2 regions of the Candidatus Njordibacter sp. Uisw_002 genome follow, and region 1 is predicted to be linked to the other one. Evidence: predicted binding sites of a transcription regulator. Region 1 holds the regulator's gene; the other holds the start of a gene.

Region 1 (11,814 bases):
TAGTTATGAAAATCGTGTTTACCAAGTTGGTCTTGAAGATCAAGCAGTTCCTGTTATAGCAAAGTTTTATCGGCCCAAGAGATGGTCTAGCGCACAAATTTTAGAAGAGCATAGTTTTAGTATTGCCCTGGCAGATTATGAACTGCCTGTAGTGCCTCCATTAATTAATGCGCAGGGTTTAAGTTTGTTGCACTATGAGGATTTTCAATTTGCTTTGTTTGAAAGAAAGGGAGGACATGGCCCAGAACTTGATGATCTTGATAACCTTTATACAATGGGCAGATTGTTAGGGCGTATTCATGCTCTTGGAGCGGTAGAACCCTATCAACATAGACCATCTATAAACCCTCAAACCTTTGGTCATAATAGTGTGGCCTTTGTGAGTGAATACTTTATTCCTCCATCTTTAAAAGCGGCATACGACAGCTTAACAACTGATTTACTGGCTCTCATTGACCAAGCTTTTGCACATACTGATGGTGTGAACTACATTCGTGTGCATGGCGATTGCCACGGCGGTAACTTGTTGTGGCGCAACGATGCTCCAAATATTGTCGACTTTGATGATTCACGTATGGCGCCGGCTATTCAAGATATATGGATGTTACTTTCAGGCGATCGCGATCGACAAAGAGTGCAATTGTCTGAGATTGTGGAGGGTTATAATGAATTCTACGACTTTAAACCCAAAGAGCTGGCATTGATTGAGCCGCTGCGTACTTTACGAATGATGTATTACGCGGCATGGTTGGCAAGGCGCTGGGAGGACCCAGCCTTTCCCCATAGCTTCCCTTGGTTTAATACAGAGCGCTATTGGGGGGAACATATTTTAGAACTAAGAGAGCAGCTATCGGCCCTGAATGAGCCCATGATGGAGCTTATCTAGCTAGCCTCCAGTTATTGTGCCAGATGAATCCAATCCGCAATTACCTGGCCCCCTGCAAGTACATGGGGGTCGTTTTGTGCGTCTTCATAATCAAACTCATGATCTTGTACGTCTGTCACAGGTTCTAAATTGTGGCTTAAGCGCAATTTATTGATATGTCCTAAATACCAATCTTGTTGTTCTTGCCAGTACTTTTGGCGCTCAACAGAGTTGAGGCTAATCTGGTCTGGCCTGTTTTTTTCATGTTCTGCTACAGCTAAGATATACTGCCAATCGTTACTTTCTTTATTGCGTTTGTCTTGTTGGGCTTGTAGATATGGGGTAATTACGTCCAGTGCAAAATAAGTTTTGTGACTAACTGACTTAACTTGATCCCATTGCAGTGCATGGTCTTGGGTGCTTTCACCCACTTTTTCTGGGTTATCTAAACTAGGTAGAATAACATCAGGAACTACCCCTTTGTGCTGTGTACTCGCTCCTGACACGCGGTAAAATTTGGCTTGAGTGAATTTTATTTTCCCGCTTGAAAGATCAGAAAATGTTTGAACAGTGCCTTTACCATAGGTTTGAGTGCCTACTACTAAAGCGCGTTTGTAATCTTGCATAGCCGCTGCAAAAATTTCTGATGCTGAAGCGCTGTAACGGTTAACTAATACCACAACTGGGCCAGTGTAGGCTAAAAAAGGATTACGATCTATTTGCTTTTCTATGGTTCCATCAGCATAACGAACTTGTACTGTGGTTCCTGTTTCAATGAACAATCCCGTTAATTGATTGGCTTCTCGTAAAGAACCACCACCATTGTTACGCAAGTCAATAATAATGCCGTTTACTGCTTCTTCTTTAAGCTCTTCGACAAGGTTATAGACGTCACGAGTGGTGCTACGGTAATTGGGATCGCCACTTTGTGCAGCAGCAAAATCCATATAAAAGGTTGGTAAGGTGATGACACCAAACTTAAGAGCGCCTTGGTCAGTTTCTAATTCAATGATTGATTTTTTAGCAGCTTGATCTTCTAGTGCTACTTTATTACGGCGTATTTGAATCGTCTTTTTTGGCTGCTGCAAGTCAGCACCTGGAATGATTTGTAACGTAACTAAGGAGTCTTTAGGGCCTCTAATTTGACCCACCACGTCATCCAAGCGCCATCCCAATATATCTTGAATTTCTTCACCTTCTTGAGCGACACCAACGATATAGTCAGACGCCTTAAGCTGTCCAGCTTTATCTGCTGGGCCACCTACGACGATGCGCACGACTTTTGTATAATCATCTTCACTTTGTAATACAGCACCAATGCCCTCTAAAGATAAACTCATGTCAATGTTGAAATCTTCAAGCCCACGCGGCGAGAGATAGCTTGTATGGGGATCAATAACGGTAGTAATGCTATTAATAACACTTTGGTAAGCGTCTTTAAGTTCTACTTGTGAGACTCGTTTACGTAGGTTGGTATAACGTTTTGTGAGGCGTTTTTTGATATCTTCAGGCGTTTCCTCGTTTAGCTGGCCGTTAATAAATTCATTTTTTAACTGCCGACGCCAAAGGTCTTTGATAGACGATAGGTCGTCTAGCCTAGGCTCATCATATGGTGATGTTCGAATGCCTTCTACAAGGTCAAAATTAAACATGGCTTCATCTTGGGCCAGTGTAGCTAAGCTATAATCGATAAATGCTAGGCGTCTTTTTTGTAATAAGCTATATAGCTGTCCCATTGCATCTAAATTGCCTTTTGCTAACAAGTCATCAAGCTCAGTACTGAGGTAGCTAAAAGGTACCAGGTCTGCGGCACTAAGGTAGCTATGCTGAGGGTCTAAAGCTTTTAAATAATTGGCGTATACATCACTAGAAAATTGGTCATTAAGGGTTCTATTTTGATAGTGTTCTTTACCTAACAATTGTAAAATTTCTTGCGTTAATAATCCGTATTCTTTTGTAAACTCAATGCTGCCATTCACTACTTGTGTGTTTGCAGTCGCATATGGCAAAACCATAAGGCTCGTAGCAAGCAGTGCAGTAGATAAAGTGCGGCGTAAATACTTACCCAAAAAAACATTAAGTGGAGAGATTTTATTAGTATTAAATTTCATGTGTATCATTCTAGTCTTTTAATAGGCAGTGGAATGTAGGTCAAAAAATACTTGCAAGCTATCTTAGCTTGATTTAAGTTGATTTTTCAAACCTCTTGAGGGAATCTAGCGTAAATTAAGCAATGCTTTACGCAATCGTTACGGTTGCACGCAGAATGTGTCAAAATTCAATCTTTGCAACAATGGAATCAATGCCAATGTCACAACAAGCTTACCTTAATGGGTTAATGGGTTTCATTACTCATTCACCTACTCCATTTCATGCAGTAGCTTCAATAATAAGCAAGCTAAGTGCAGCGGGCTACAATGCTCTTGATATGGCAAGCCATTGGGATTTGGTGCCAGGTGGTTGTTATTACATCACTAAGAACGACTCAACCATAATCGCTTTCCAGTTGCCCAAGCAAGGTGCATTGCAAAGAATGCATATGATAGGTGCTCATACGGATAGTCCGTGTTTAAAGGTCAAGCCTAATCCTGAACGACAATCTAAAGGCTATCATCAACTAGGTGTGGAGGTTTACGGTGGAGCATTATTGCATCCTTGGTTTGACCGTGACCTATCTTTGGCCGGCAGGGTAGTTAGTCGTGATGTAAGTGGTCAGTTAGTAAGCCATCTAATAGACTTTAAGCGCCCTGTGGCTTGTATTCCAAGCTTAGCTATACATTTAGACCGAGAAGCTAATAAGGGCCATAGTGTTAATCCACAAACAGATTTGCCAGTGCTTTTGGGTCAAGCGCTAGGTGATGATTTTAATTTACGCGCTACACTTGCAAAGGAGCTAAGAAAAGATGGTATTGAAGTTGATGAGGTCATTGATTACGAACTAAGTTTCTATGACGTACAAGCACCTGCTTTAGTAGGGTTAAAGCAGGAGTTTTTAGCAGCTGCCAGGCTGGATAATCTATTAAGTTGTTACATGGGTTTAACTGCTATGCTTGCTGCTAATACAGATCAGGGCATGTTGTTAATTTGTAATGACCATGAAGAAGTGGGTAGCCAATCAGCAGAGGGCGCTCAGGGTGCTTTCTTAATGTCAGTGTTACAAAGAATCTATCCCAGGCCAGAATTGCTGCATCAGGTGTTAGATGCATCAACCTTTATATCTGCCGATAATGCACATGGGGTCCACCCCAATTTTCCCAGCAAGCACGATGACCAACACGGCCCAAAACTTAATCAAGGTCCTGTAATTAAGGTTAACGCAAATCAGCGTTACGCCACTAATGCGATTACCAGTGCCATGGTGAAAGAGTTAGCTGCACAGGTAGACGTACCAATTCAAACTTTTGTTGTACGCAGTGATATGGGTTGTGGTAGTACTATTGGGCCAATTACAGCAGCTCAATTGGGTGTGCGAACGCTAGATTTAGGAGTGCCCACATTTGCAATGCACTCCATTCGTGAGCTAGCAGGTAGTGCAGACCCTCATATTACTCACAAATTGTTACAGCAGTTTTTTGAGACGAACATGACCTTTTAGTGATGAGATGTTAGAGCCAATCTAAATGCCTATTTTATTGGTGCTTGATCAAAAAAGCGCGGCTATTACCTATTTCTGCTGCTTGTGCTAGTCCGCTTAGCTGCTTGTCTTCAAGCGTTCCAAACCAGCTAATAACAGCATGACACGTGCCACTTTTTAGAGCTTGGCGGGCTAAACTTAAAGTGTCATGTTGGGCATCTGGCTTTAATAAGATAATTTTATTTAGGTCAAAACCTGCAGCTATTAATTGAGCTTTAGGTAATAACTGAGGTGGTGCAACCCAAGCTAACCAGCGTTGGTCATGGCTAAGCTGAGCCATTAAAGGTAGTAATGTTTGTACATTATTCCAAGCTTCACCACGCATGATGATTTCAGTAATACTACTAAGATCTTGCGTTTGTTCGCTTTCTTCTTGAGCCCACAAATCAAGTTGATGTTCTGCCAAAATACCTTCAATGTTTGTGTTGAGCTGGTGCTGTTGTTGAAACATTTTAGTGCTCCTGAGTTAGGTTTAGTTACCGCGGCGAATCACACCTACACTCAGGCCTTCAATGCTTAAGTGTTCTTGCGTTAAGTCTACTTCGATAGGAGAAAAATCTGGATTTTCTGCTATCAGCTGTACATTATTGCCATTGCGTTGGAAACGTTTCACAGTCACTTCGTCATTAAGGCGTGCCACTACCACTTGACCATTTCTGGCTTGGTCTGTTTTGTGTACCGCTAATAAATCACCATCATAAATGCCAATATCTTTCATCGACATACCGCTTACTTTAAGTAGGTAATCTGCTTTAGGATAAAATAAGTTTTCAGGAATAGCGCAATAATCACTAATATGCTCTTGTGCAAGTAAAGGGCTACCTGCTGCAACCATACCTATGATAGGTAGACCTAAATCAACCTCATGCATATCGGGGATGCGTATACCGCGAGAAGCACCTGGAATGATTTCTATAGCGCCTTTACGGGCCAGTGCTTTGATGTGTTCTTCTGCAGCATTGGGCGACTTAAAGCCAAGTTCTTTGGCAATTTCCGCACGTGTTGGCGGATAGCCTGTGTCGATGATGTAGTTACGGATACAGTCGAGCACTTGGTCTTGTCGTGGGGTCAACTTGATCATATTACGTCCTTCTAACACTTGGGTTAATGTGCTGGTTGTTTGTACAGTTACTGTATATAATACCAGTAATATTGCTTCTGGCAAGGTTTATTTTTTTTGACCTATTTTGTATCTGATTTTGTGGCTGAAATGGTGTACTCTGATGACCGATTATTTGATGCTAACTGAGAACTTGCAACGTGTCTGATTCAGCAAATGTAAAACAAGATATTCAACAACTTTATCGTCAGTTGGTTAAGCAGCTGGAGCTAAAGCCTCGTTGGGGTCAAAAGCAAATGATCGCAACAGTTGCTAACCATTTTTTGTCAATCAAAGCAGATGTTGAGGGTAATCGTAGTGATGATAACCCAGTATGTTTGGTAGAGGCAGGCACAGGTACGGGAAAAACATTGGCATATATGGTGGCTTGTTTACCTATAGCCAAAGCACTGGATAAAAAATTAGTTATTTCTACGGCTACTATCGCCTTGCAAGAGCAGATTATACAAAAAGACCTGCCAGCGCTTAAAAAGCATGGAGGTTATGATTTTGATTTTCGTCTTGCTAAAGGTCGCCGCCGTTATCTGTGTGTATCCAGGCTGGACCAGGCATTATCTCAAAATGCCTCCATCGACCCTACCCAAGCCCTCTTTGAAGATGAGCTAGCACTCAAGCTTGATGTGCATCAGCAGGCGCTTTATAAAGACATGGTGGTGCAATTAGGTGGAAATCAGTGGGATGGTGATAGGGATGCTTGGAAAGAGCCTTTGTCTGAAGATCATTGGCGGCCGATTACTACGGATCATAAGGGCTGTACTAATCGTCGTTGTAGCCATTTTAGTCAATGCCCATTCTTCAAGGCTAGAGATGGCCTAGAACAAGCCGATTGCATTGTGACTAATCATGACTTAGTGCTTGCCGATTTAGCTTTGGGCGGAGGTGCTATTTTACCAGCACCACAGGATACGATTTATATCTTTGATGAAGGCCATCATTTGGCTGATAAAACCCTAAAACAGTTCACTCACCAGCAAGGCATTCGTCAACTAAGTCGTTGGTATGGGCAAACAAGATCCGGTTTAAAGAAATTTTTAAAGGAATGGCAAGGCGCAGGTAAGGGTGCACAGTTATGTGTACAGATTCAAGATCATGTGCAAGGGCTTGAAACCCAACTTGTTACGTTAGAACAGTTTTTGGATCAATCCGCTTTTAGGCCTGAAGATGGTTACCAAAAACAAGAAACTTATCGCTTTTCTCAAGGTGTGGTACCTGCTGAATTAGTTCAAATTACTCATGATATGGCTGTTAGTAGTGCACGTTTGGCTAGAGACTTAGGCGCCTTGCATAGTTTGATGGATGATGTGGTCAAAGGCGATCAAAATGGTCTACCAAAAGATCAGGCTGAAAATTATCTGGCCGCTTTTGGTGTATTGCAGCAAAACTCAGAACAACAATTAAGCCTTTTTCAAGCCTATGCTAAAGTAGATAAAGAGGGAGAGGTGCCGATGGCTAGGTGGTTGCATCATTGGCAAACGCCAGAGAGAGTCGACTTAGAAATGTCAGCAAGCCCAATAATGGCGGCCGACCTTTTGCAAGAAAATTTATGGACTCGTTGTTATGGTGCCTTACTCACTTCTGCAACATTAACAGCACTAGGGCGATTTGATAGGTTAATTACTCATGCAGGTTTAAACCCGCGTAGTGCTATGTTGGCTGTAGCGAGTCCTTTTGATTTTGCCAAATCTCATATATGTGTCCCTAAAGAAGCCATAGAACCAGGCCCAGAAGCGGTATTTGTCGATGACCTTATTGTGGGTCTTAAAGCGCAACTTAATCAAGATGAAGCCAGCCTGGTATTATTCACTTCCAAACGTGTGATGCAATTGGTATTTGAAGGCATGGGGGACCTATGGCAAGACTTGATCTTGCAACAAGGAGAGTCCTCTAAGCAACGGTTGTTGGATCAACATAAACAACGTATCGATGAAGGTGACGGCAGTGTATTGTTTGGTCTAGCAAGTTTTGCAGAAGGTATTGATTTGCCGGGTAACTATTTAACGCATGTGGTGATTACTCGGTTGCCCTTTACTGTGCCAGATCGCCCAGTGCCATCAGCTTTAGCCGAATGGATAGAAAAATCTGGTGGTAATAGCTTTGCCGAGCTGTCAGTACCTGAAGCAAGTGTTAGATTGGTGCAGGCCACGGGGCGTTTATTGCGTAAAGAGGATGATCAAGGCCGTATTACTATTTTGGATAAACGTATCGTTAGCAAGCGGTATGGTCAGCAGCTATTACAATCTTTACCACCCTATGAACGAAGATTTGGTTGATGATGGATACGCACAACAAAAGCTGTTTTGTGTAATGCCATTAAACGCTCTATACTGCTTCGTTGTAATTTATCTTACTGAGGCATAAATACGTCTCAATGGAACATAATTTTGAAATCAAATGATTCAAATATCACTGACCAAGCCTGGTCATTAGACGAATTCGTCGTTGCACAAGAAGAAGGCAAAACTAGGTTTCATGATTTGGATTTACCTGATCAGGTGATGCAAGGGATTGCTGCTTTGGGATATGAGTATTGCAGCCCTATACAAGCTCTAACGCTGCCAGAATCTTTGGCCGGAAAAGACATCACTGGTAAAGCACAAACTGGCTCTGGTAAAACAGCGGCATTTTTGCTGAGCATTATCACTGACTTTTTAGATTTCCCTATCAGCGGTCCGCGTCGATTAGGCACCCCAAGAGCCCTAATTGTAGCGCCTACGCGTGAGCTAGTTATGCAAATTGCCAGTGATGCCGAAGATCTTACCCGCTTTTGTGACGTTAACGTACAGCAGCTTGTGGGCGGTATGGATTTTGAAGGCCAGCAAAAGCAATTAAAAAAGCAGCATGTAGATATTATGGTGGCCACCCCTGGCAGACTATTAGATTTTTGTCGCAGAGGGCACGTCAATCTACGAGAGGTTGAAGTAGTAGTGTTGGATGAAGCTGACCGTATGCTAAGTATGGGATTTATTCCCGATGTACGCGCTATCATTCGTCAAACACCTAAAAAAGAAGACCGTCAAACTTTATTGTTTAGCGCTACTTTTAGTGAGCAGATATTGCGTTTGGCAGAGCAGTGGACATTTGAGCCAGTGCATGTGGAAATAGAGTCTGATGAGCTTGCTTCTGCCAGCGTAGATCAACGATTTTATTCAGTAGCCCGAGCAGATAAATATAAAGTATTGCTCAATTGTTTAAAAACAATGGGTGTAGAGCGAGCCATTGTGTTTGCTAACCGACGTCATATCACTCGAGATTTAGCAGAAAAGTTACAAAAAGATGGCATTAAAAGTGCACTTTTGTCAGGCGAAGTGGCGCAAGCAAAGCGGGTGAAAACCTTGGAACGCTTCCGCAGTGGCGAAACGCCTATATTAGTTGCTACTGATGTTGCTGGTCGAGGCATCCATGTAGATGGCGTAAGTCATGTGTTTAACTATGATTTACCAGAAGAGCTTGAAGATTACGTGCATCGTATCGGGCGCACAGGGCGAGCAGGCGCTTCAGGTATATCCATCAGCTTTGCTTCTGAAGATGATGCGTTTATTATGCCTGATCTAGAGGTGATGCTGGGTAAGCGTTTAGACTGCGAACCCACGCCTAGCGAACTACTAGTGTAATAGGATTTTCATGAACCTTAAACATAGAGTAGCAGTGATTGGTGGTGGTAGTTTTGGCACCGTATTAGCTAACATCGTTGCACATAATGGTTTTCCTGTGCGTTTATGGCTGCGGGATGAAGCATTAGCTCAACAAATGCGCTTAACAAGGGTTAATTCACGTTATGTGCCGGGACTAGAGCTTCATGGAGATCTGGAAGTTGTCACTGATTTGAGTTTATGTATTAGTGATGCAGACACCGTTATTTTTTCCATACCCAGTAAAGCTTTTAGGGGTTTGTTGGAGCAATCTAAAACCTATATCAATCCAAAACAATATCTTGTTACTACGGCCAAAGGCATAGAGTCAGACAGTTTTTTATTGATGAGCCAGGTGCTTGAAAGTTGTTTTCCTGATAATTGTGTAGGTGTAATTAGTGGGCCTAATTTGGCGAAAGAAGTAGCGGCTAAACAATTAACTGGCACTGTTATTGCCAGTGATAGTGAAGGGTTACGAGAGCAAGTACAAGCGATCCTGCAATGTAGTTTTTTTCGTGTATACGCTAGCAATGATCGCTATGGCACAGAACTTGGTGGTGCACTTAAAAACATCTACGCTATTGCTGCAGGCCTAAGCGCAGCACTGGGTTTGGGCGAAAATACACGCAGTATGTTATTAACTCGCAGCTTAGCTGAAATGAGCCGTTTAGCGGTGCATATGGGAGCTAACCCTATGACTTTCCTAGGCTTATCTGGAGTAGGTGATCTCATTGTTACTTGCATGTCTCCACTGAGTAGAAACTATCGCGTAGGCTATGCGTTGGGCCAGGGTAAAGACCTAGAAGCAGCTGTGGCTGAATTAGGTGAAGTAGCTGAGGGTGTAAATACCCTTGCTATAGTAAAGAAAAAAGCGGATCAACTACAGGTGAATATGCCCTTAGTAGATGGTCTTTATGCATTGGTTTATGAAGGTGCAGATGTTTCAAGTGTGGCTCAAGCCCTCATGTCTCGGGATCAAAACTCAGATGTTGAATTTGTGCTAAAACGCAGCTAAGCCCTTGAAATGCTCGTGCATGCCCCTATCTTAATTAAAGTACGTTTAAGCTGCCTATGACCTTTTAGGTTAGCGCATATAATTTAATGGAGTAAACGCTATGCAAGCTTTTAAAAACAACCTGACCTCAGAAGAGTTTTGGCTGCGTCTAGTCTTCATGCTATTGCATTTAGTGTTGTTAGAAGTTGCAGCGTCAGTTTTAGTGTTATTAATTGTCGTTCAGTTTTTGTATCGTTTGTTTAATGAATCTAGCCATATAGCAATACTGAAATTTAGTAATAGCTTAGGGCGCTTTATTCATCATAGCTATCGATTTTTGTCTTATCAAACGCAAAGTAAGCCGTTTCCATTTAATGATTGGCCAGAAGCTGAAGGTATGCCTCACAAAGAGGATCACTCACAAGCTCCAAATGAGTAAGATGGTTGCTTATTGGTCTGGGTGACACACGTTTAAATTTAGTCTAGCGCCTCAAAGACTCAGACTTCAGTGACCCTTTTGGCACAGCGCTTTAAGTGAGCACTTATATTTCACCCATGAAGAGAAAATAATATGACAATAGCTTCTCGTATAACCGTTAACGTTCGTGTGCTAATGAGTTGTATTTTTGTTTGTTTCATATCTCAAGTAGCTCTAGCAGAGGCACCCCTAGCTTTAACAAAGCAAAGCCCATTAATCCTAAAAATACAGCGCAGTGTGCCTTACTACACACTTCCAATAAGCGCCATGCGTAAGGTTAACGGTGAAATTGGTGCTGAATACAACTTATTTTTGTCTGGAAACCTAACAAGTTACACTTGGGAAATGCTTCCTGGGTTGAGCGCCAAAATCGCCCACAACATCGCCTTAGATGAACTCAAAATACAAGATACTCAAGTGATGTATCAGTGTCATGGTCGCACATGTGGGTCTAGTAATCAGTGGGCTAATAAAGTATTTGGTGAATCGCGCTTATATGGTTTAAATACACAGCAATCATATGCAGCGCTTAAAAAAGACGCTTTAGATGGGGTTTATTATTACGCGCTCTACAGTACACAGCGTGGTAATAAAAAAGTGTATTTACATCTTGATGTAATCCAAGAAAAGTAATAGTAAAGGACAATAAACTATGCCTACTGTTGCACTTGTATTAGGTAGTGGTGGTGCTCGAGGTAACGCGCATATTGGCGTGATTCAAGTATTAGAAGAACAAGGCTTTGACATTATCAGCATCTCAGGATGTTCTATGGGAGCTGTGGTGGGCGGCATGTATGCTGCTGGAAAGTTACCTTTATTTACTGAATGGGTTACTGGCTTATCACGTTTTGACGTATTTCGTTTAGTTGACATGTCGTTATTATCCATGGGAGCCATCCGTGGCGAAAAAGCCTATACCATTTTAGAAGAATTTGTAGGTGACCAGCTGATTGAAGATTTACCAATGCCTTACACGGCAGTGGCAACAGACTTGGTAAAACAAAAAGAAGTATGGTTTCAGTCTGGCAAACTAATGGACGCAATACGAGCTAGTGTTGCCGTGCCAGGTTTGATTATGCCCGTGACACAGGATG
Region 2 (7,124 bases), 1.2 Mb from region 1:
TTCAACCTGACCATCACCTTGGAGATATCGGTAAACATAGTCCCAATGGTTAGGGTTGAAGGTGTCTATTAATAGTGGTGTACCCATTACATACTGCACTTGATCTTCGGTTAATCCTGGGCGAAGTAGCTCTATCATATCATCGGTAATGATATTTCCTTGCTGTACATCAATTTTGTGTACGCTTAAAAAATCGATGTTATTACCGATAGTAGAGCACCCACTAATAAGCGCGATAAAAAGAGACGTGATAAGATAACGTTGCATTAGCCAAATCTATGTATTGAGTCTGTAGCCAGAATCATACCTTAATCATCCAACAGTCTAAAGAGTGTAAGCAATACTATGGCATCAGAAAGCCAAGAATTACGTAAAGCGGGGTTAAAAGTCACCCTGCCACGTGTGAAGATCTACCAAATGCTTGAGCAAGCTACTGAAGGCGATCATTGGAGTGCGGAAGACATCTACAAGCTGCTCATGGAGCAAGGCGAGGATGTGGGTTTAGCCACAGTTTATCGTGTGCTTACGCAGTTTGAGGCCGCAGGTTTGGTAGTGCGGCATCACTTTGAGGGTGGTAATTCAGTGTTTGAGCTGGCAACAGAAAGTAGCCATGACCACATTGTATGTATTAAGTCTGGTCGTATAAAAGAGTTTAATGATCCAGTACTCAATGAACGCCTAAAAGAAATTGCCGCTGAGTTAGGCTATGAGCTTACTAGTCGCACCGTATATTTATATGGAGTAAATAAAGGCTAACTTTATTAGCCTTTATTCGTCTGTGTAGTTATTGTTAAGTTAATGCAATAAGGCCCCAGTGCCTAGCATTTCTTTGGCGTGAGCTAAGGTTTGTTGTGTTAGCTTAACCCCACCAAGCATTCGCGCTATCTCTTGAATTCTTTGATTATCATCCAGTGCTGCTACTTGTGTATGTGTTGTTTGGCCTTGGCTAGATTTACTCACTTGTAAATGGTGTTGTGCTTGACTAGCTACCTGAGGTAGGTGGGTAATACACAACAATTGGCAATGTTGCCCTAGTTGAGACAATAAGCGACCTACAATTTCAGCCGTAGCGCCACCAATTCCTACATCCACTTCGTCAAATATCAAGCTTGGTGTAATGCTGGTAGTAGCGATAACCACCTGTATGGCTAAGCTGATGCGAGATAGCTCACCACCGGATGCGATTTTAGCTAAAGGTTTAGCGCTTTGGCCTGGGTTAGTGCTAATTAAAATTTCTGTATCATCGCGTCCATTAACGTGTAAACGTGTGTCGGGTTTAGTTTGCATGCTTAGTTCTAATCGACAGTTAGGCATGCCTAATAATACAAGCTGCTCTCCCACGGCTTTTTCAAGTTTTTTAGCAGCCGCTTGCCTTGCTTTGGTGAGTTTGGCTGCGGCGATATCATAAGCGCCTGCAAGCTCTTGTTGTTGCTGATGGATGGATTCAAGTTGTCCTTCTTGATCTTGGTTTTGTTGCAGTTGTTGTTGCAATGCGTCTAAGTGTTCAGGTAAGTCCGCTGCTTGAATTTTATGTTTTCTGGCCATGCTGTAAATTTGATCTAGGCGATGCTCTAAGTTTTGCAAACGTGCGGGGTCTTCATCAAAACCTTGTAGGAAGCTTTGCAGCTCTATTTGGCTCTCCTCTATTTGTATCGCCGCATTAGCTAGCATATCTACTGCCGCACTTAAGTGTGGGCTATGTTGGCTAAAGTTTTGTAGCTGCTGTTGCCAGCGCTGTATGCAAGCTGTCGGGTCTTCGCCCAGAGGGTTATCTGGTAGGGCGCAACGCACGGCTTGTAATAGTTGGTCTGCGTTAGCTCTTTGTTTGTGCTCTTGCTCTAGGGCGAGTAATTCATCAGGTAAAAGGCTTAGTTGTTCTAGCTCATCTACTTGATATTGCAAAAGCTGTTGCTCTGCTTCAGATAGCTGCTGGCCACCTGTGAGCGCTTTAATTTGTCGATCAAGCTCAAGCCATTCATGGCTGATATGTGCTACTGCTTCTTGATGTGTGGGGTAATTTCCAAAGGCGTCTAAAAGGGTTTGATGGCTGTCACGGCCCAATAAATGCTGATGTTCGTGCTGGCCGTGGATGTTAATTAGTTGGCGGCCTAGCTCTTTTAAGGCTGTTATATTTACTGGATTACCATTTATATAGCCTCTGGAGCGGCCATCTTGGTTAACCATGCGACGCAGTATGCAGGTATCTGGGTCTTGCGCTGTGGCTAAATGTTTAGCAGATAAATAATCTTTTATTTGGGGTAGGTGGCTTAGGTCAAAAACAGCATGAATATCGGCCCGTTCAGCGCCTTGTCTTACGCAGCCAGACTCGGCCCTATCGCCTAGAGCTAAGCCCAAAGCACCAAGAAGTATGGATTTACCAGCGCCTGTTTCGCCACTGATAGCCGTCATTCTGTGGCTGAAATCTAAGTGTAAAAAATCGACCAAGGCGTAATGGTGAACAATTAGTTGTTGCAACATAGAGCTGCTCCAGTGAATTATTATACTGTGATTATATCCAGTAGTGGTTGCATGTCCAGTATTTTTTATCTGTAGTGTTATATTTTTATTAAAAACCTAATAAAAGTGGGCAGTAATTGCTTGAATCACGCGGTGATGTCCCCATATAGATTTCCAGTCAAGCGACCTTATAGTCAAGGTTGCGAAAGTTATGTAAGGGAGAAGTCTATGAGTGAGCAAGAGCAGCCATCTGCAACTGAAGTTGAGCTGGATATTAATACGCCAGAAGACGCTGTGGAAACCGCGGCTGAGTCGGTGCTGGAAGAAATAACGGTTGAGTCAGTGCAGGCGCAGCTAGAAGTCGCTTTAGCTAAAATAGATGAGCAACAAGTTGACGTATTGCGAGCTCAAGCTGATGCTCAAAATATTCGCCGCAGAAGTGAGCAGGATGTGGCTAAAGCACACAAGTTTGGCCAAGAAAAATTGATGGCAGAAGTGGTTTCTTTATTAGACAACTTAGGCCGTGCTATCGAAGCAGGAAGTGCTGAAGGAGCTAGCTTGAAGAGCTTGCTTGAAGGCGTGGAAATGAGCCAAAAAATGCTGCTAGATGGGTTAAAGAAGTTCAATGTGGATCAGCTTGATCCCCATGGTGAACCGTTTAATCCAGAGTTACATGAAGCCATGACGGCAGTGCCTAACCCAGATTTAGAGCCTAATACTGTGATGGAGGTTTTTCAAAAAGGATATACCCTCAATGGACGTCTTGTTCGTCCGGCCATGGTAGTCGTTTCTAAATAGAATAATTAACCTTTTGTCCTTGAAAGAGTGACATAAGGCCTTATATAAGAATGCAAGCAATTAGCGTTAACCTTGAGCTTAAAGAGGGCTTAAAGGCACTAGTGCTACTGAAGCAGAATTGAAACAAAAGCCCTATAAGGGTGAATTAAGAATTGGAGTTTATGATGGGAAAGATCATTGGTATTGACTTAGGCACAACTAACTCGTGTGTGTCTGTTTTAGATGGCGGCAGCGCTAAGGTAATTGAGAATGCAGAGGGTGATCGCACCACGCCGTCTATTATTGCTTTTGCTGCTGATGGCGAAATTTTAGTGGGCCAATCGGCTAAGCGCCAAGCGGTAACTAACCCTATCAATACCCTATTTGCTATTAAGCGTTTGATCGGTCGCAAATTTAAAGACGATGTTGTACAAAAAGACATTAAAATGGTGCCATACAAAATTGAAGCAGCCGACAATGGTGATGCTTGGGTTAATGTAAACGGCGACAGCAAAGCACCACCACAGATTGCTGCTGAAATCTTGAAGAAGATGAAAAAAACAGCTGAAGACTATCTAGGCGAAAAGGTAACAGAGGCAGTTATTACTGTGCCAGCCTACTTTAATGACTCTCAGCGCCAGGCAACTAAGGATGCTGGACGTATTGCTGGTCTTGAAGTGAAGCGTATCATCAATGAGCCTACCGCAGCAGCGCTGGCCTATGGTCTTGATAAGAGCCGTGGTGATTCTACTATTGCAGTATATGACTTGGGCGGCGGCACATTTGACATCTCTATCATCGAAATCGCTGATGTAGATGGCGAAACCCAGTTTGAAGTACTGGCCACTAACGGTGACACATTCCTAGGTGGTGAAGATTTCGACCTGCGATTGATCGAGTTTTTGGCGGCTGAGTTTAAGAAAGATTCTGGCATCGATTTGCATAATGACCCGCTAGCACTGCAGCGTTTAAAAGAAGCTGCAGAAAAAGCTAAGGTTGAATTGTCCAGCTCAAGCCAAACAGATGTAAACCTACCCTACATTACTGCAGACGCTTCTGGTCCTAAGCACCTTAACGTAAAAATCTCTCGCGCTAAGTTAGAGTCTTTGGTGGAAGATCTAGTATCAAGAACTTTGAAGCCATGTATTCAAGCGCTTAAAGACGCAGGCCTTGAAGGCAGTGAAATTGACGAAGTGATCATGGTAGGTGGCCAAAGCCGTATGCCTTTGGTACAAAGTGAAGTGACTAACTTCTTTGGTAAAGAGCCGCGTAAAGATGTAAACCCAGATGAAGCTGTCGCCATTGGCGCAGCGATTCAAGGTGGTGTATTGGCTGGTGACGTAACAGACGTATTGTTGCTAGACGTTACGCCATTAACACTTGGTATTGAAACTATGGGTGGTGTGATGACTTCGGTGATCGACAAAAACACAACGATACCAACCAAGAAATCACAGGTGTTCTCTACCGCAGATGACAATCAATCTGCTGTGACCATTCATGTATGTCAGGGCGAGCGTAAGCAAGCGACACAAAATAAGTCTTTAGGACGTTTTGATCTTAGCGACATTCCACCAGCACCACGTGGCATGCCACAAATTGAAGTGAGCTTTGATATTGATTCCAACGGTATCTTGAACGTGTCTGCTAAAGATAAAGGCACGGGTAAAGAGCAGTCGATCATCATTAAAGCGTCATCTGGTTTGAGCGACGAAGAAATCGAACAAATGGTACAAGATGCAGAGATTAACGCTGCTGAAGACGAAAAGTTTGAGGAAATGGTTAAAGCTCGCAACACTGCCGATGGCATGGTTCACTCATCTAAGAAGATGATCGAAGAAGCTGGTGATAAAGCTTCTGATGAAGAAAAAGCCACAGTGCAAACAGCGATTGAAGCTCTTGAAGAAGCCCTTAAAGGCGACGACAAAGAAGCGATTGAAACTGCCACAGCTACGCTAACTGAAGCATCTGGTGTGATTGCACAAAAGATGTATGCAGAAGAAGCTGGTGCGCAGGGTGATGCTGAAGCTTCAGATGATACGGGCGCAGACGATGCTGTTGATGCTGAGTTTGAAGAAGTTAAAGATGAAGACAAAGACGAAGATAAAAAGTAAGCGCGATATGCTTGCTAGTGCTAGTTAAAACTAGCGCATTTATACAACGCGGGGCATAGCCCTGCGTTCTTGTATCTGCTTCTAGTGGTAAAAACAGGAGCTAAATGGAATAACTATGTCTAAACGCGATTTTTATGAAGTTCTTGGCGTGGCCAAAGACACCGATAAAAAAGATATTAAAAAGGCTTTTCGCCGTATGGCGATGAAGTATCACCCAGACCGTAATCCGGGGGATAAATCCGCCGATGCAAGCTTTCAAGAAGTGAATGAAGCTTACGAAATATTATCAGACGACCAAAAAAGAGCAGCATACGACCGACATGGTCATGCGGGCGTAGACCCCAATGCGCGCGGTGGCGGTGCTGGTGGCGCTGGTTTTGGTGATGTATTTGGTGATATGTTTGGCGATATTTTCGGTGGAGCTGGTGGCGGTGGTCGCTCTAGTGTTCAGCGTGGGTCAGATTTAAAGTACACCATGGAATTGAGCCTGGAGCAGGCTGTTCGTGGTGCTACAGAAGAAATTCGTATCCCTACACAGGTAGAGTGTCAGCCGTGTGATGGCTCTGGCGCTAAGCCTGGCACTAGCAGTAAAACCTGTGGTACGTGCCATGGCCAAGGCCAAGTGCGCATGCAGCAAGGTTTCTTTTCGGTGCAGCAAACTTGCCCTAGTTGTCATGGTAATGGCAAGGTTATTAGTGACCCTTGTCGTTCATGCCATGGTGAAGGCCGAGTGCAAGAATACAAAACCTTGTCAGTGAAGATTCCAGCTGGGGTGGACACTGGTGATCGTATTCGCTTAACTGGAGAAGGTGAAGCTGGCGTCAATGGTGGCCCAAGTGGTGACCTTTATGTGCAAGTATCTGTGCGTGAGCATAAAATATTTACCCGAGACGGTAAGCATTTATACTGTGATGTGCCTATTAGCTTTACGGATGCGGCACTGGGGGGCGAAATTGAAGTGCCAACCTTGGATGGTCGTGTTAAGTTAAAAATTCCAGAAGGTGCGCAAAGTGGCAAAATGTTCCGCTTGCGTGGCAAAGGTGTAACGCAAGTACGTGGCGGTAGTCAGGGCGATCTAATGTGTCGTGTGGCAGTAGAAACGCCAGTACATCTTAATAAAGAGCAAAAAGACCTATTGCGCAAATTCCATGACACTATGGAAGCTACCAAAGGTAAACACTCTCCTAAAAAATCATCTTGGTTTGAAGGAGTTAAGAGCTTCTTTGAAGATGGTTAAAGCAGTTTGTTATTGCCAACAACATAACGTATGGCATTTGTAGAGGTGGGCATGGCACGAATAGCAGTAATGGGCGCCGCTGGGCGTATGGGCAAAGTGCTTATTGAGGCAGTGACGCAAGCTTCAGGGCTAAGCCTAGGTGCAGCAATTGTTTCACCTAATAGCAGTTTAGTGGGAGCAGATGCTGGTGAGCTTGCTGGTGTGGGTAAATTGGGTGTGTTTGTTAAGCCGTCTTTAGCCGATGCGAGCGATGACTTTGATGTCCTCATCGACTTCACTAATCCCAAACTCACCCTTATCAATCTGCAAGAATGTGTCAGGCTAAACAAAGCCATGGTGATCGGTACTACCGGCTTAAGTAGTACAGATAAGCAGGCGCTGCATGAGTTTGCACAACACACACCTGTAGTCTTTTCACCTAATATGAGTGTGGGCATCAACCTATTGTTGGATATTCTTCATCGTGCAGCTAGCGTGCTTCAAGATGGGTATGATGTTGAAATCATTGAAACCCATCATCGCCATAAGGTTGATGCGCC

What was found. Region 1 encodes LexA, which represses DNA repair genes until DNA is damaged. Its sites were predicted from a motif close to CTGTNTNNNNANACAG; they were not measured.
Region 2: recN (DNA repair protein RecN) is a predicted target of LexA. The motif match lies at 2,504-2,519, and genes of this name have one in related genera.

What each region holds. Positions count from the first base shown of each region.
Region 1 covers NZ_CP159832.1:956,713-968,526, forward strand. Annotated here, with positions in the region: gene ABXT42_RS04555 (serine/threonine protein kinase) at 1-886, shown strand, start outside; gene ABXT42_RS04560 (carboxy terminal-processing peptidase) at 898-2,976, opposite strand; gene ABXT42_RS04565 (M18 family aminopeptidase) at 3,174-4,460, shown strand; gene ABXT42_RS04570 (cell division inhibitor SulA) at 4,495-4,950, opposite strand; gene lexA (transcriptional repressor LexA) at 4,972-5,580, opposite strand; gene dinG (ATP-dependent DNA helicase DinG) at 5,760-7,889, shown strand; gene rhlB (ATP-dependent RNA helicase RhlB) at 8,001-9,230, shown strand; gene ABXT42_RS04590 (NAD(P)H-dependent glycerol-3-phosphate dehydrogenase) at 9,241-10,263, shown strand; gene ABXT42_RS04595 (DUF4389 domain-containing protein) at 10,364-10,681, shown strand; gene ABXT42_RS04600 (DUF4892 domain-containing protein) at 10,814-11,353, shown strand; gene ABXT42_RS04605 (patatin-like phospholipase family protein) at 11,373-11,814, shown strand, end outside.
Region 2 covers NZ_CP159832.1:2,234,181-2,241,304, reverse strand. Annotated here, with positions in the region: gene ABXT42_RS10740 (outer membrane protein assembly factor BamE) at 1-267, opposite strand, end outside; gene fur (ferric iron uptake transcriptional regulator) at 346-756, shown strand; gene recN (DNA repair protein RecN) at 796-2,478, opposite strand; gene grpE (nucleotide exchange factor GrpE) at 2,686-3,255, shown strand; gene dnaK (molecular chaperone DnaK) at 3,420-5,348, shown strand; gene dnaJ (molecular chaperone DnaJ) at 5,464-6,585, shown strand; gene dapB (4-hydroxy-tetrahydrodipicolinate reductase) at 6,637-7,124, shown strand, end outside.